Regions from separate parts of the Staphylococcus sp. IVB6214 genome, predicted to be linked through region 1. Evidence: predicted binding sites of a transcription regulator. Region 1 holds the regulator's gene; each other region holds the start of a gene.
The links. The regulator Rex, encoded in region 1, represses fermentation and respiration genes when NADH is low (regulators of the CRP and FNR family bind a similar motif). The targets are predictions, from matches to a motif close to TTGTGAAATATTTCACAA.
Positions count from the first base shown of each region.

Region 2: MUA51_RS06825 (L-lactate dehydrogenase) is a predicted target of Rex. The motif match lies at 1,308-1,325, and genes of this name have one in related genera.
Region 3: MUA51_RS10245 (anaerobic C4-dicarboxylate transporter family protein) is a predicted target of Rex. The motif match lies at 1,516-1,533, and genes of this name have one in related genera.
Region 4: MUA51_RS09165 (formate/nitrite transporter family protein) is a predicted target of Rex. The motif match lies at 1,786-1,803, and genes of this name have one in related genera.

Region 1 is NZ_CP094723.1:1,608,270-1,611,491, forward strand. Features, by position in the region: gene MUA51_RS07915 (YeeE/YedE family protein) at 1-1,025, opposite strand, end outside; gene MUA51_RS07920 (redox-sensing transcriptional repressor Rex) at 1,292-1,942, opposite strand; gene MUA51_RS07925 (ABC-F family ATP-binding cassette domain-containing protein) at 2,097-3,222, shown strand, end outside.
Region 2 is NZ_CP094723.1:1,417,625-1,420,846, reverse strand. Features, by position in the region: gene MUA51_RS06830 (alpha/beta fold hydrolase) at 290-1,114, shown strand; gene MUA51_RS06825 (L-lactate dehydrogenase) at 1,373-2,323, shown strand; gene MUA51_RS06820 (hypothetical protein) at 2,453-2,824, shown strand; gene MUA51_RS06815 (transcriptional regulator, SarA/Rot family) at 3,183-3,222, shown strand, end outside.
Region 3 is NZ_CP094723.1:2,079,291-2,082,512, forward strand. Features, by position in the region: gene MUA51_RS10245 (anaerobic C4-dicarboxylate transporter family protein) at 188-1,489, opposite strand; gene MUA51_RS10250 (SDR family oxidoreductase) at 1,709-2,398, shown strand; gene MUA51_RS10255 (ketopantoate reductase family protein) at 2,520-3,222, shown strand, end outside.
Region 4 is NZ_CP094723.1:1,840,972-1,844,193, reverse strand. Features, by position in the region: gene MUA51_RS09180 (HAD family hydrolase) at 1-75, shown strand, start outside; gene MUA51_RS09175 (hypothetical protein) at 311-487, opposite strand; gene MUA51_RS09170 (hypothetical protein) at 489-821, opposite strand; gene MUA51_RS09165 (formate/nitrite transporter family protein) at 875-1,729, opposite strand; gene MUA51_RS09160 (amino acid permease) at 2,210-3,222, shown strand, end outside.

The DNA.
Region 1 (3,222 bases):
GGTTTGACAAACAAGAAGTAACTCATAAACCAAGTGCCTAGAATCATTGACGCTAACGCAATCCATCCTTGCCAAGATAGCGCAGCTGTTGCAACAAGTCCATTACCGATCGAACAGCCACCTGCTACGGCCGCACCAAATCCCAAAAATGTACCACCTAATGCACTGTTACGGATTGTTTTAATGTCTGGTAAGCGCCATTTAAATTCATGAGAGCCTTTTGCTGCAATATATGAGCCTACTAAAATACCGAGTACGAGAAAGACACCCCAGTCCAATACAGTCACATTACCTGTTGTTAAAAATTGAACGATATGTGCAGAAGGTGTGGTAATCCCTAATCCACCTTCACGTCCAGTCGAAATACTCATTGGCCATGCAATCATTGCAATTAAGCCAACTGCAATAGCTGCAACGAATGGATGATAACGACGTTCAAACAATATGTGACGAATCCCTGTGTAACGTTGCTTTAATCTCGGAACTGCAATGGTTGGTTTTGGTTTACGTAAAGTTTTGACAACGAAGAATGTTGTAATACCGACTAAGAGTACAAGCCATACCCAATATGGTACACCTGTTGAAACAGACATATCTGCATTTGCCACTGTATAACTTTGTAAACGTTCATTGATCGGTGCTAAAATACCAAATTTTGAAATAGCTGCAAAAAGCGCATAAAATCCTAGTGCAATCCAACTTCCGATAAGGCCTTCTCCTGCACGATAATATGTCCCTGTTGCACAGCCACCTGCTAAAATAATGCCGACACCGAAGATAAACGATCCAATAATTGTTCCAACGATAGGAAACGTCCCGTTATCAATCGTAATGAATCCAGCTGCTTTCAATCCGAAAATACCAACTGCTTGAATCGTAATCGCAACTAATAATGCATAAAACATCTTGTTGTTCTTTTGAACGTACATGTCACGAAAACCACCTGTCAAACAGAATCTTGTACGTTGCATTACAAATCCAAGTAATGCCCCAACGATTAAACCACTAAAAATAGTCCAAATCATTTTACCAACCTCCTATATCCGATTAACATTATCTGAATTATATAGAATGTCATTATATAATGCAAGGGTGAGTGTAAAATTTTATAATTTTCCATCTTTCTCAGAGAGTACCAAATGATACACAAAGTAGTCTCTCAACTTTTTAAAAGATTATTTTGCTATGAAAGACCTATCTGAAAAATAAGCGCATAAAAAAACATCAAAATTCAAAAGCTGAATTTTGATGACTTATTTGCTTACATATTCAATAATTTATGTCGACTGTATTATGCTTGTAGTGTTGAATTGTAATTTTTCATAAAAAAGAGCAATGATTGAAGTTCTACACCCAGATCAATTTGATGAACTTGTACTGATTGTGGCACTTGTACACGCTTTGGCGTGAAGTTAAGAATACCTTTAATGCCTGCTTCAACAAGTTGATCTGTAACCGCTTGTGCTGCCGATTCTGGTGTTGCAATAATCACCACTTCAAGTTTTTCTTTCTTAATAATTTCTGTCATATCTGACATTGGTTTAACAAGGACATTACCGATTGTTTCACCGATCACTTCTGGACGTATATCAAATGCTTCTGTAATTGTCATATCATCGTGGATGGAGAAGTTGTAAGTAATCAATGCGTGACCGAGATTACCGACACCTACAATGCCGATGTGAATCTCTTCAGAGTCACTTAATTCTGATTTGAAGAAGTCTAGAAGGTTGTCAATGTTATAGCCGTATCCTTTTTTGCCAAGCTCGCCAAAATAAGAAAAGTCACGTCGAATCGTTGCTGAATCGATATTCAAGCCTTCGCTAATCGCTTTAGAATTGACACGATTTTCACCTTTCGCTTTTAACGTGTTTACAAAGCGATAATACAAAGGCAGGCGTTTCAAGGTCGCTCTTGGAATTTTTACCGTTTCTTTAGCCATTACACAATCCTCCAAAAATATTTCTAAACATATGTGATACATTTCACAGCACAACACTATAATTATAACTGACTTTTACTCAGAAAGAAACATTTACATTTTGATGGGTATATTTTTTGTTGTACAATATATGTTAATGAAAGGAGCATCCCACATGATATTAATGCAACTCAGTCAGATTTCAAAGTCTTTTGATGGCGAGACAATTTTTGATGGTGTCAACTTTGAAGTGAAAACCGGCGAACGAATTGGCATTGTTGGACGTAACGGTGCAGGAAAATCCACTTTAATGAAAATCATTGCAGGTGTAGAAGCATACGAAGACGGTCATATCTCAAAGATTAAAAACTTAAAAATGGGTTATCTGACACAGCAAATGACACTCAACACTCAAAAAACTGTGTTTGAAGAGATGTTACAACCGTTTGAGCACCTTAAACAACTCGGTGAGAAGATGCAAGAAGAAACGGATTGGCTTGCTCAACACGCAGATCGCTATGATTCGGATGCTTATCAAGAACATATGAAGCGTTATGAAAGCATATCGAATGAGTTTGAAAAGCAAGGTGGCTATGATTATGAGCGTAAAATAAAGACTGTTTTGAACGGGCTACATTTTACGGAAGCCGACTATCATCGTCCAGTCAACGACTTCAGTGGCGGTCAAAAAACACGACTTTCACTCGCTCAAATGTTACTGCGTGAACCTGACCTTTTGCTACTTGATGAGCCGACTAACCATCTCGATATGGAAACGACTGCATGGTTAGAAGATTATTTGAAGTTTTTTAAAGGGGCTATCGTCATCATCTCGCACGACCGTTACTTCTTAGATAAAATCGTCACACAAATCTATGATGTTTCTTTAGGTGAAGTGAAGCACTATGTTGGTAACTATGGTAAATTTATCGCGCAACGTGATCAATACTATCAAAAACGCCTCGCAGAATATGAGCGGCAACAAGATGAAATCAAACGATTAGAAACCTTTGTCGAAAAAAATATCACACGTGCTTCTACAAGTGGTATGGCAAAAAGTCGACGAAAAGTTCTTGAAAAAATGACACGACTTGAAAAACCCATGTTGGATGCAAGAAGTGCGGATATTCGCTTTGACTTCGATCGCAATACAGGTAATGATGTGATGCACATACGTGACTTGGAAGTTGGGTACGAAACGCCGATTACAAAACCAATCAATATGGAAGTATCAAAAGGTGATCATATCGCAATTATCGGTCCAAATGGTATTGGGAAATCTACATTAATCAAGACACTTG
Region 2 (3,222 bases), 190 kb from region 1:
ACGAACAATAATGTGATGAAAACGTTTTTATATTGAATCTTTACAATAAAATATACAAAAAGTGATAAACCGAGTGAATTAACTTATTACCTTGAATCAGTGTAATAACCATAAATAAAGGCACTATTATGCAATTTGTTGTGATGCGATAAATTGTTTTTTTAGAATATTGATACGCAGTTTTTTATATGAGAATTCTCGCAAAAGCTTGTGATAAATATTAGCAATTATATAGTGTGTCGAGATATAATAACATGTAAAGTGTTAAGCAAGGAAGGTTAGGTATATTATGTGGAAATGGGAAACAGTTAGTGAAGCAAAGGGTGTCGTGGTCATTGTTCATAATATTTTAGAACATACAGGAAGATATGCCTATGTCATCACACATTTAAGAAGAAATGGATATCACGTCATCATGGGTGATTTACCCGGTCAAGGTCAAACTTCAAGAATGAACAAAGGACAAGTTGAAAGTTTTGAACTTTACCATGAGTCTGTTTTAGAGTGGTTAAAAATTGCAGAAGGATACCATCTCCCAATATTTGTAATGGGTGTTGGACTCGGTGGATTAATATCAATGAATTTACTCGAGAAGGTCGATCTAGGTATTGAAGGGCTTGTTTTAATTGCGCCACTTTTAGCATTTCAAAATAATGCACACACACGTAAAAATGTTTTATCATCTCATATCGGTGATGTATCGAAGTCGGCAAAGTTTGATTTGGGATTTGAAGTAGAAGACTTAACATCAAATAAAGAAGTTCAAGAAGACACATTAAATGATGCATTAATGTTAAAAAAAGTAAGTTATCATTGGTATCAAGAAGTCATTAAACATATGAAAGAAACAACTGACAATATTCAAAACATGAAACCTGTCCCACTCTGCTTGATGTATGGAACAGAAGACCACGTGACAGACGTAGATGTTACGAAACAACTCGTATCAGTTATTAATCATGAAGAATTATACTTTAAAGCATGGCACGGTCTTGCGCATGAAGTACATAATGAGCCACAGAGAGAAGCTGTCATGCGTTACATTTTAAGCTTTTTGAACAACCGCGTTTTTACAGCCGGATTTTTAGTAGAGGATGAAAATACACTGACATAGTATTTCAAACAATCAATGAGCTAAAGTGTATCAGTTACTACCTAAATTAAAATGCCGGAAAGTTAAGTAAATAACACAATCTATTATTGTAATTACTCACTAATTTCAACAATTAAGTGACACGAAATTTTAATTAAATTCTATAATATTTGTTTCTACCTTGAAGTTAAATAAAAAGCGTGTTAAATTAGAAATGTGAAATTCTTCACATTACGTTGAGAACAATACATTTAAATAGATAGATTGGAGAGAAACTTCATGGCGAAAAAAGGTAATAAAGTAGTATTAGTAGGTAACGGTGCAGTAGGAGCAAGCTACGCATTTACAATGGTGAGTCAAGGTGTAGCAGACGAATTAGTTATCATCGACATTAACGAAGATAAAGTATTAGGTGATGTACTTGACTTAAATCATGGTGCGCCTTATGCAATGTCACCTGTTAAAGTTAAAGCTGGGCAATATTCAGACTGTGGCGATGCAGACTTAATCGTTATCTGTGCGGGTGCACCTCAAAAAGTTGGGGAGACACGTTTAGACTTAGTTGAAAAGAATGCAAAAATTTACAAAGGTATCATCACACCTATTATGGAAAGTGGTTTTGACGGTATCTTCTTAGTTGCAGCAAACCCAGTAGACGTTTTAACTTATGTCACTTTAAAATACTCAGGTTTACCAAAACACAAAGTCATTGGTTCAGGTACAATCTTAGATACAGCACGTTTCAAACACTTATTAAGTGAAGTATTCGATGTTGCACCAACAAGTGTACATGCAAATATTATTGGTGAGCACGGTGACTCAGAAGTACCAGTATGGTCAAGTGCAACAATCGCAGGTCAACCATTATATGATTTATTGAAAAATGACCCAGAAAAAGAACATCTTATTGAAGACATCTATGTGAATACACGTGATGCAGCTTACGATATTATCAAAGCAAAAGGTGCAACATACTATGGTGTTGCAATGGGATTAATGCATATCTCTAAAGCAATCTTACGCAACCAAAACGTTGTATTAACTGTTTCTAGCTTCTTAGAAGGTGAATACGGTGTTGATGGTGTATACACTGGTGTGCCAACAGTAGTAAACGGAGAAGGTGCGGTTCGCATCATCGAAACACCATTAAATGAAGATGAACAAGCAAAATTTGAAAAATCTTCTAAAATTCTTAAAGACATGCAAGACTCAATCAGTCATTTATTCTAACATTTTAATAATACAGAAAAGCTGGGAGATGATTCCCAGCTTTTTAATTTTGAAAACCTGCAAGTACGATTTAAACTTTTATAAAAGTATGTGATATACTCTGTTTAAATTAAAAAAAGAGATCATAAAATGATGAATGAAACTTTAGTAATTCAAATTCAAGATAGACGCTATTTCGAAGAGACTGATGAATTAGGGAGAAACTATATAGGTTATAGTCCTGATTTATCTGATGAACAAATTTATGAAGCAGCTCGTGGTTTTTGGTCTTTGAATCCTAGCAGAGTATTTCAAATTGATCGTATTTTTGTCGTTTATAATGATCGAATTGTTTTGGAAACTAATTTAACAGGACTACAACGAATTCACAATGGAAAATATTATTTCACTGGTGATATTATTAATAACTCAGAATATGTTGGCAAAAATATTAGATTAAATAAGTCACAAAATAGAATTAACTATATTGATACTCTTGAACTTAAAGATCGAATTTATTAAGTTAATCATTGGGGTTACAGATAAAACACAATACTATAAAGCACTTTTTTGGTGTACAATCTGAAATGTTTGTGCCTTTTTTTACTTAATAATAGCTTTGTTCTTTTTCATATACGGCTAAAATGACAGTGGGGCTGGGACAGAAATCTTTTATAGCAAAAAAAGATTTTTGTCCCAGCCCCAGTTACATCATTAAAAATGAATTTGAAGTTAATTTAATATCATCTTAGCAACTTACATCATTTGATAGTCATTAAAAATTATTTTTTTACGGTACACAAGTTAATTTTAGTTTTAATGATATTTTCTTGGGTAAATAATAAGTGATGATTATTTTTACGAGATGGGAGCGTATTTCATGAAGAATCATAAAGCAGAAAAAAGTGGTATACAAGCAT
Region 3 (3,222 bases), 470 kb from region 1:
ACTGTAATTTTATTATAACACAATTTAATATTAAATTTATACAATTTGAATCGAAAATTTCTATTTTTTTATTTAGTGTTCTACAATTATAACATAGGGCAATTGCTTTCATACCAGTATTTGCCTAAATAAAAACAAGCAAGTAGATCATGAACATATCTACCTGCTTGTATCTATATTTATTCTGTTAAACACCTAAAATTGTTTTAATCAATAAACCGACACAGACTGTTGTTGCGATTAAGAAAAAGCCTGGCAACAGGAAGCTGGTTGTTTTCGTTGAACGTGTTTCGTCGACATCTACCGCAAAGAGAATTGTTGGTTGCGCTGGGATAACAAAGTTCACGTTTAACGTTTGAACAATCGCTAAGAAGAATGTAGGTGGAATGCCTAATGTCATCACAATTGGCACCATGATAGATGCTGTGGCTGATTGTGAAATCACGACCATTGATACAAGTCCAACAAACAAGATTAAGAGCCACGGTGCTTGTTCAACGAGTCCCCCTATTTGCGTCTCCATGATATCTCGGTTAGAAGGTGCACTGAAGATTGTTGCCCCTAGCCAGCCAGGTCCGAGTACCGCAAATAATGCGCCAATCGCAGCTTGTGTAATATGAGAATTTAAAATTTCAGTCGGCTGAATTTTAATGAGTAACAGATTAACCATCGCACTCATATACATAAAAAGTTGTACAAGGTCTGTCATCTGTAACTTAACAATTTCACCATCCACTTTAAATGATGGACCAAATTCCGGGAAAATACCGAATGTAAGTATGCAAGCGACTGCTACGATGAATGATAATACACCTAACTTAACGCGTGTAGAATACGTTTTTGTTGTATCTTCTTCAACAATTTTTTGAAGCATTGTCTGTGCTTGACGCTCATCCATTTTTGTCTCTCCGACAAATGTCACAAAAGTACTCAAGATCACCATACTAATCAATGCTGTTGGCAAAACAATCGATAAGTATTGTCCCATTGTAATGCCTAATCCTGCAAATTCTGAGATCATGTATGCTGTTGCTGATGCTGCTGGACTACACAACAATGCGATATTCGCCGTCAACACAGAAGCAGTCAGTGCCTTTTTAGGTTTAATACGTGCCTTTAATGCTGTTTTTGCAATAATTGGTTCTAATGAAAGTGCAATGTTTGCTGTTCCAATACCGAATACAAATAAAAAGACAATCATCGGTGCAATGAAGATAATAGATTTTGGGAAACGTTCGATCACTTTTGATGCCAAGTGGACGAGATAATCAATCCCACCTGTTGCTTGAAGTGTTCCCCCTGCAATCCCGATTGATAAAATGATTAACACGGCCGTTACTGGGGCTGACCCCGGTGATAAACCAAAGCCAAATATCATCACTAATTGTGCAACAATCGCAAAAATCCCACAGCCAAGGGCGCCTGCTGTACGCAATCCAAGAACAATTGCAAGGACCATAATAATAATTTCTATACTAAAAAGAAGCATTCTTTTTCTTCCTCTTTTCGTTTTCAATGTGAATATTTTAACATAATACTATCTACTTGATAATGCGTTTTTTATACGCTTTTTGACATATTTGTTAACTTACATCAAGAGCAATTGATTTTCTTATGTTTTATGAATGTGTTAGGTTATGAATGACGTAAAAAGATATATCAACATGTCAATAACTTTAAATATAGATTTCTGGAAGGTGAAAATAATATGGAAATGCTTAAAGATAAAGTCGCAGTGATTACTGGTGCAAGCAGTGGTATTGGAACGGCTATTGCACAACAACTCAATGACAATGGCGCAAAGATTGTCTTACTCGCACGTAATGAAGATAAAATGAATGCCATTGCGGAAGATTTTACCGACGCTTTGATTATCCCAACAGATGTCACAGATCGTGCATCTGTGGAACAAGCCATTGAGCACACAATTGCACACTTCGGACAAGTTGATTTTCTCATCAACAGTGCCGGCTTAATGACTTCTTCAGCCATTACAAAAGGAGATGTCACAGGCTGGGATGCGATGATTGATGTCAATGTGAAAGGAACGCTTTATGCGATTAATGCCGTAATGCCACATCTTCAAGCACAATCTAGTGGACATATCGTCAATATCTCATCAATCTCAGGCTTTGAAGTCACAAAAGTAAGCACACTTTACAGCGCGACAAAAGCAGCTGTACATGCCATTACACAAGGGCTTGAGAAAGAATTAGCACGCACAGGTATTCGTTCAACAAGTATCTCACCAGGTATGGTAGACACACCACTTAATGATGGATATGACTTCGGCGATCGTAAAATGCTTGAAGCCCAGAATATTGCAGATGCTGTAATTTACGCATTAACACAACCTGCACATGTCAATGTAAACGAAATAACTGTTCGCCCTGTATAACATCCTGCTATATTCACGAGATACTCAAGTGTCGTATCTCGTGTTTTTTTACGCAATTGACATATCTTTTCGAAAATTCTAAACTTAAATTAAACCGCTTACAAAATAAGGAGGATGTCAAATGACGAAAATTGCTATTGCTGGCGCAGGTGCTATGGGGAGTCGTATTGGAAGTTACATTAAGCAAGCAGGATACGATGTTACATTAATTGATACATGGCCAAACCATGTTCAAGCCATCAATGATAAAGGACTAGAAATTCAGACAGAAACAGATACATACATTGTAGACATTCCTGCTGTGTTACCAACCGATGTCACTGGTTCATTTGATTTAATAATAATTCTTACAAAATCAATGCACTCAGAAGCAATGATTCATGAGCTAAAAGAACGTAATGCTATTCACCAAGACACGGCCATCCTAACAATGATGAATGGTCTCGGACATGATGAACGTTTTGCAAAAATCGTACCACATGAGCAAGTCTTTTTAGCTGTGACGATGTGGACAGCGGGTATGCGTGGCCCCGGACAAATTTTACTAGAAGGACAAGGCAGCATCGAGCTACAACGTGCTGACGGTCAAGCCGATGAGCGTACTGAGAGAATCAATAAAATTTTCAATGATGCCGGATTAAACGCTAAAATTAGCGATAACGTGTTCCAATCCATTTGGTCTAAAGCAACGTTGAATAGCGTATTAAATCCGCTATGTAGTATTTTGAATAAAACAATCTACGAATTCGGTAGCTATGAACATTCACGTGATATGGTCACACCTGTTATCGATGAGATTGTTACTGTGGCAAAAGCACGTGGTG
Region 4 (3,222 bases), 230 kb from region 1:
AGTGATTTGTCATTGACAGATAAAGATACAGATTTAACAACGTTAGTTGAACGTTATTTTGAAGGGAGAAAGTAATGAATTTTGAACAACTCATGTTTTTATTGTTATTCCATTATGCTTCATTACTGGTAATTTAGTCATCGCGCCGAGAAGACAGCGCCATATCCCAATGCGTATACATGTGATGTCATGTATTGTCGGCTTAGTTATTTATGCGATAGGGATGCTTATTTTATATCGCTTTTTCCTATAATAAAAACCCCTGTTCATACAAGCAATGATATTGCAGATGTATGAGCGGGGGTTCATGTTATCTCAATAAGAAGATTGCTGCCAAAATCAAAATGACAAGTATCGCATCAATGCCAATGAGTAGTTTCATACGGGGATTGGCATTGCCTTTTTTAACTTCTTTATTGTACATATATATATTGGGAATGGTACTTGCCACTAACAGTACAATGACAATAGTAGAAAGTGTTGACATCTTATCGCACTCCTTTTATCCGACCGTAAATATAACCGACGATTAAAGCAGTCACAATGCCAATTAATGTACAAATAATAGGTTCACCTAGTTTTGTACCAATTAATGCACCTGATGCTACACCGATGATTAATGGCACACCGTACTGTATACGATGTTGTTCAGAGTCGAGTAGTGTGAAAGTCAGCACGTAAAGCACACCGAACGTCAGTGCAACCAGTATTGATTTGAAAATAATCATGCTCGTTGGTGCTGTATGTGACATAAAATTGACTGTAAAAAAGATGATGCCAAGAAACAATGAAATAACGACAGCTTTATGTGTGCGTTTCATGCGAACCTCCATCAAAAAATTTGTACAGTCAGTATACCATAGACATCTACAAACTACTTAGTGAGTTGTTGTGATTTGTTCGCTTTCTTAATCGTTTCAAACTGCCCGTGATCATTCAAGTAAGCATAGAATAAACCAATGATAAGTCCGCCGCCGATATAGTTACCGATAAATGCAGCTACAATATTCTTTAACATACCAAGTGCATGAACAGCAGAAAAGTCATAAAATAGTTGCCCGACGAACAAAGTGGCATTATAAACAACGTGTTCAAACCCCATAAATGCAAAGATGGTTACACCAAACATCATCACAAACATTTTTGCGAAAACATCATCGATTTGCATAGCGATTACAAGCGCAATATTGATGAAGAAGTTTGCGAAAATCGCACGAACAAGTATATTTTGGAAGTTGTATACTTCAGCTTTCGAGTGTATCATATGATCCAACAAGGCAACCATTTCTGGTGACATAACGTCACTAACGCGTAGTATCGCAAAAAAGATGAATGCGCCTGCAATATTACCGAAGAAGCAGAGCATAAAAATCTTTAACACACGGAGAGGTTGGATAAGGTGATAATAAAGTCCTACTGTAAAGTACATAAAATTACTGGTGAGCAGTTCGGAGTTGGTGAATAAGATTAATACGAGTGCAAAGCTGAATGTGATAGAGCCAATCATATTGACGACACCAACAGGTACATCAGGTGCAAACGTTGTTTTGACCATTAAAACAAATACAGAGATGATGCTAATAATAAAACCTGCCATCATCGCACGCATCAAGTAGCGCTTCATGTAGAAACTGTGCAAGACATCCTTTTTTTGAATGGTTTCGATAATATTTGAAACCCACTTACGACCATAAAAAATCGTATCCCATTTAATATTCGTATCATTCATACGACAAATTTCCTTTCGTTGTGTAATAGAATCTAGTATAACGCTTTAAATTATTAATGTGAATGTGTTCACAAAATATTTTGTGTCGATAAGATGACATTTGCAATTTTATGTGCAGATGAATAATAATTCTGACAATAGATTTTGCAAATCATATAAAGGAATTGTGAGATAAATGGATTATAACGTTTATTAAAAATGTATTCAGAATATTTTACTTTTCAAACAAAGTGATTAAATGCTGTTATATCAGTACTTTCGAAGCCATATTACCCTCCGAATGGAAGTGTCTATTCAATATCATATAGGTGTCATGTATCTTGTGTGTTGTTTTTAAATTTGACAATAAAAAATTCACAACTATGTCAAAAAGTGTGAAGTTAAAAATCTACTTTAAACATTAGTGAAATATAGTATAATAACGAAGAAAAGTTTACATACTTTCGAAAATTAGGGGTTTCAAGGAGATGGTGGATTGTCATGGAAGATAATCAATTACAAAGAGGGCTAAGCTCTCGTCAAATTCAAATGATTGCGCTTGGGGGCACAATCGGTGTTGGCTTGTTCATGGGGGCGTCTAGTACAATTGCTTGGACAGGACCATCTGTAATTTTTGCATATTTATTGGCTGGGCTCTTTTTATTCTTAGTCATGCGTGCGATGGGTGAGATGGTGTACTTATATCCAACGACAGGTTCATTTGCGAACTATGCGACAGATTACCTACATCCGGTTGCAGGTTACATCACTGCTTGGGCGAACATCTTTCAATGGATTGTTGTAGGGATGTCTGAAGTTATTGCTGTCGGTGAATACATGAAGTTTTGGTGGCCGGAGTTACCAACATGGATTCCGGGAGTGATTGTTATCGTCATTTTAACTGCAGCCAATGCGATATCAGTTAAAGCTTTCGGTGAGTTCGAATTCTGGTTTGCGATGATTAAGATTGTCACAATTATTTTGATGATTATTGCTGGTTTTGGTCTGATTTTCTTCGGAATTGGTAACGGGGGTGTTCCAATCGGACTCAGCAACTTAACAGAGCACGGTGGTTTCTTACCAAACGGCTGGCTCGGCTTCTTCTTCGCATTATCTATCGTTATCGGTTCATATCAGGGTGTTGAGCTGATTGGTATTACAGCAGGTGAAACAAAAGATCCACAAAAGAATATTAAAAAAGCAGTCAACGGGGTTATTTGGCGTATTTTAATCTTCTACATCGGTGCGATTTTTGTAATCGTAACAGTATATCCGTGGAATGAACTACAAGATCTTGGTTCACCGTTTGTTGCAACATTTGCGAAGGTGGGTATTACGATTGCAGCAGGTCTTATTAACTTCGTTGTGATTACAGCAGCGATGTCAGGTTGTAACTCTGGTATCTTTAGTTCGAGTCGTATGATCTTTACATTGGCACAACATGGGCAATTGCCAAGAATCTTCACTAAAGTAATGAGAAACGGTGTACCATTCTATACAGTATTAGCCGTATC